Regions from separate parts of the Streptomyces krungchingensis genome, predicted to be linked through region 1. Evidence: predicted binding sites of a transcription regulator. Region 1 holds the regulator's gene; the other holds the start of a gene.
What was found. Region 1 encodes HspR, which represses chaperone genes until heat shock. Its sites were predicted from a motif close to TTGAGNNNNNNNNNCTCAA; they were not measured.
Positions count from the first base shown of each region.

Region 2: a site for HspR is predicted at 969-987, ahead of lon (endopeptidase La). Genes of this name have one in related genera too.

Region 1 covers NZ_JBPUKY010000001.1:5,702,923-5,705,314, reverse strand. Annotated here, with positions in the region: gene ACSYGO_RS25140 (sugar ABC transporter substrate-binding protein) at 1-637, opposite strand, end outside; gene ACSYGO_RS25135 (heat shock protein transcriptional repressor HspR) at 1,254-1,700, opposite strand; gene dnaJ (molecular chaperone DnaJ) at 1,706-2,392, opposite strand, start outside.
Region 2 covers NZ_JBPUKY010000001.1:6,994,392-6,996,783, reverse strand. Annotated here, with positions in the region: gene lon (endopeptidase La) at 1-946, opposite strand, end outside; gene ACSYGO_RS30800 (rhomboid-like protein) at 1,139-2,032, opposite strand.

The sequences.
Region 1 (2,392 bases):
TGGCCTTCTCCATGTTGGCCTTGGCGTTGACCGGGTTCCAGTCCGTGGTGTCGTACGTCTTGGCGATGACAACCTTGTCCTTGAGCTCGGACATGGCGCCCGCCTTGAACTGGGCCGCGTTCGGGTCGGTGGGCGACCCGTTCATCATGATGATCTTCTTCGAGGTGGCGCTGCCGCTCTCGTCCTGGACCGCCTGGAGCAGGGCCTTGCCCTGGACCTCGCCGACGAGTTCGTTGTCGAAGGAGATGTACGCGTCGATGGGGCCCTGCGCGAGCCGGTCGTAGGCGATGACGGGGATGCCCGCGTCCTTGGCCTTCTTCACACCGGCGGCGATGGCCTTGGAGTCCACCGCGTCCACGAGGATCACGTCGACCTTGTCGTCGACCATCTGCTGGAGCTGGTCGTTCTGCTTGGCCGCGTCCTGCTGGGCGTTGGCGTAGGTGACCGTGCCCTTGTGGCTGGTGAGCTTCTCGACCGTCTCCTTGATGATCGGGTAGTCGAACCTCTCGTAACGGCTGTTCTCCTTCTCGGGGAGGAGCAGGCCCACCGTGATGTCGTCGCCCTTCGTGGGGCTGGCCTTGGTTCCGTCGCCGCCGATTCCGTCCACGACGCCGCAGCCGGCGAGTGAGACGGCCATGGCGGACGAGGCCAGGGATATGACGGTACGACGCAGACGGGTGTTACGAGTGTTCACATCAGGTGCCTTCCGGGCGAGGTTGCAGCATTGCGACCCAGGTGGCTGAAAGCCAACGCGGCGATCACCTCAGCGTCAAGGAGTAACCACTTAACGAGATGGCAACGGCGTTCTGTGTTCCCCAAGTGAACACGATGGGAAGAGGGTACGCCCTCTCTTCCACCAATCCCCTCGGCTTCACCTTCTGTCGTCCACGTCCACACACCCAACTGCCGTGGTCAGGGGCGCTGATCGGCCGGAAATCCACCCGCCCGAGGCGGTCCGGAACCGCCCGGAGGGACACCTGCAACCGGCCGGAGAGACGGCGTCCGCGGCCCCTCCGTCCCCGCACTCGCCACACCGGGCGGCCCGTTCACTTCTGCGGGCGCAAACGCCGCCGCCGCGCCGAATTGCCATATCCGGCCCACAAGCGGCAGTTCTCTGTGAACACGGCATTCGTGGGCACACCGAAGAAGACGGACGACCGGGCGACCGGGCACCGCATCGCCGCCGCGCCCCGGCGGGAACGACGCGAAGGGGCCCGGAGGTTCGACCTCCGGGCCCCTTCGTGGTGCGTGTCCTACTCGGGCTGGCGCTTCGGGCGCCACACCACCAGTGCGCTCGTCTGCTGGACCTCCTGATAGGGGACCAGGTCACGGCGGTAGGAGGCGTGGACGGCCGCTTCACGCTGCTGCATCGCCGCGGCCGCGCCGTCCAGGGCCGACTGGAGTTCGGCGACGCGGGACTGGAGTGCGGCGACCTGGTTCTCCAGTTCGATGATGCGCTTGATGCCGGCCAGGTTGATGCCTTCGTCCTGCGACAACTGCTGGACGGTGCGCAGCAGTTCGATGTCGCGGGCCGAGTAGCGCCGGCCCCGCCCCGCGGTGCGGTCGGGCGAGACCAGGCCCAGGCGGTCGTACTGGCGAAGCGTCTGTGGGTGCAGTCCGGAGAGCTGGGCCGCCACCGAGATGACGTAGACCGGAGTCTCCTCGGTCATTTCGTACGGGTTGCGTCGACGACCGTCCATCTCTTTCATGCTCCCTTCGCGGCCTGGAACAGCTCCGCCCGCGGGTCCTCACCCGCGGTCGCCTCGCGATACGCCTCCAGGGCGTCACGCGCCTTGCCCGAGAGGTCGGTGGGGACCGTCACCTCGACGGTCACCAGGAGGTCGCCCCGGGTGCCGTCCTTGCGGACCGCGCCCTTGCCACGGGCGCGCATGGTGCGGCCGTTGGGCGTGCCCGGGGGCAGCTTGAGGGTGACCGGCGGTCCGCCGAGCGTCGGGACACGGACCTCTCCGCCGAGTGCCGCCTCCGCGAAGGTGACGGGCACGGTGATGGTGAGATTGTCGTCCTTGCGGCCGAAGACCGGGTGGGCGTCGACGTGGACGGTGACGTACAGGTCACCCGCCGGGCCGCCCCGTTCGCCGGGAGCGCCCTTGCCGCGCAGCCGGATCCGCTGGCTGTCACTGACTCCGGCCGGGATACGGACCTGCATGGTCCGGGAGGACTTGGCGCGCCCCGACCCGTTGCAGACCAGGCAGGGGTGCTCCGCGATCAGGCCGCGGCCCTTGCAGTCCGGGCAGGGGTCGGTGAGCGAGAACCCGCCGCCCGAACCCCGCGCGACCTGGCCGGTGCCGACACAGGTCGGGCACACGCGCGGCGTGCCGTTCTTGTCGCCGGTGCCCGAGCACGCCTTGCAGGGCGACTGCGAGGTCATGCG
Region 2 (2,392 bases), 1.3 Mb from region 1:
CGCCCTGGATGTCGTACTGGTCCTCGGTCCGCTCGTTCCACGGCAGCTCGAGGACGGTGTCGAGCCAGGTCCTGATCCAGCTGCCCTCGGGCGACTGGTCACTGGACCGCTCCAGCTTCTCGACCTCCTTGAGCGCGGCCTCACGGACGTTCTCCGGAAGATCGGCGGCCTCGACGCGGGCACGGTAGTCGTCGGACTCGTCCTCGGCGGACTCGCCCTTCAGGTCGCGCAGCTCCTTGCGCACGGCCTCCAGCTGGCGCCGCAGCAGGAACTCGCGCTGCTGCTTGTCCACGCCCTCCTGCACGTCCTTGGCGATGGACTCGGCGACATCCTGCTCTGCGAGGTGCTCGCGGAGCTGCTCGGTGGCCAGCTTCAGCCGGGCGACCGGGTCGGCGGTCTCCAGCAGCTCCACCTTCTGTTCGATGGACAGGAACGGGGAGTAACCGGAATTGTCGGCAAGGGCGGAAACATCGTCGATCTGCTGTACGCGGTCCACGACCTGCCAGGCGCCGCGCTTGCGCAGCCAGCTGGTGGCGAGGGCCTTGTATTCCTTGACCAGGTCGGCGACCCGGCCGGGCAGGGGCTCGGGCAAGGTCTCGTCGACCCGGGTGCCCTCCACCCACAGTGCGGCACCGGGGCCCGTCGTCCCCGCGCCGACCTTCACACGCCCGCGCCCGCGGATCAGCGCGCCCGGGTCGCCGTCGGCCAGGCGGCCGACCTGCTCGACGGTGCCGAGCACGCCGGTGCCCGCGTACGTCCCGTCGATCCGTGGAACCAGCAGCACCTGCGGCTTGCCGGGCGTCGAACGGGCGGCGGCCTGGGCGGCCTCCACCGCGGCGCGTACATCGGTGTCGTTCAGGTCCAGCGGAACCACCATTCCGGGCAGCACAACCTCGTCATCGAGCGGCAGCACGGGCAAGGTGAGCGGTGTGGACGTCGAAGCCATGATCTCCCCTTCGGCAGTCAAGTTGAGCTATGCCGACTCAATGCTGGGCGCGCTCCGATTGTTCCCCGGGTTCCGTTCGCTGTGAGCGATCGCTCATTTCCGGGCCCGGCCCGGGGGCCCGGCGGGGGCCGTTCGTCCGGAGAGTGCCTGGTGAGGCCGGTGGTCGACGCCGGGCGAGGACCATGGTCCCGATCAGGCGAGGGCCGGGGCCGGCGGCACGGGCGCCTCCGGTGCCGCCCGTGCGCGCCGCACCAGGGGCCAGGTGGCGATCCCCACGGCGAGGGCCATCAGGTGCCCCCACTCGGTCATGGGGTCGGTGAAGGCGATCAGGTCCGCGACCAGCATCGCGCCGAAGCCGGTCAGGAGCGGCAGGCGCAGCCACGGGGACAGCAGTCCGGCGAGCGCGCCGGCGCTCGTGGCGACGCCGAAGCTGATGCCGTAGTCGAGGCGGTGCAGAGAGCTGCCGGGCAGGTGGCCGGCCAGGACCGCGAGACCGACGGGCACCTCGGTGGCCAGCGTGGCGGCCATGTGTCCGAGCAGGAAGACACCGGCCGCGCGCAGGCCGCCGGTCCGCCGCTCCAGCGCGGTGAGGACGAGGAGGAAGCCGATCGCGTACGGGGAGGTGATGCCGCCGGCGATCCACAGGGCGCTGGCGATCAGCACGAGCATCGGGTGCACCGCGAGGTGTGCCACGTCCGTGCTGGAGCCCTGGTGCAGCGCGTGCACGAGAGAGGGGTCCGCGTGCCCTGCGGCGACCGAGACGGCCGCCAGGACGACCGCGTACGTGAAGGTGAAGGGCGTACCGGCGGGCGTGGGGAACAGTTCCCGCAGTTCCCAGAGGCGCGGGGCTCGGACCGGTGCCCCAGCCCCGTCGACCGCGGCCTCTGCCGCAGCCGGTTCCGTCGCCGTCGCGGTCGGCGCGTCCCGTCCGGGCGCCCGGGCCGGGACCGGCGCCGACGCCGACGCCGACGCCGCACGGTGGCCGGCGCGCTGGTGGGGCAGGCCGTCGAGCACGTCGCCGAGGGGTGCGCCGGCCTCCGGGTGGGCGAGCGCGGTGTCGGCCCGCTCTGTCGTGCTCCGTTCCACGGCTGTGCTCCGGTCCACGGTGCGGCGCTCCTTCCGTCGCACCCCACCCTTCGCGTCCCGGGCGCCCCTGTCCATGACCGTCGCCACGCGCGGGCCCGCCGACCGCACGCCCCTCGGCGTTCCGCGCGAAGTCCCGGCCCGCGGGGTCACCGGGGCCGACCGCCGGGACCGACCGCCGGACCGGGTGGCCCGCGCCCCGCCGGGACACGTTCGGATGAATCCCGCGGGCGGCCCCGGCGGGCTGCCGCGCCGGAGGGGGCGCCGGCACCCCTCGCCGGAGGGTCCGGCGCCGGGCGTGCCCCGCGGGCACCGCCCCGGATACAAATATTCGGATGCCTGTCCCGGCGGACCTGCCAGGAT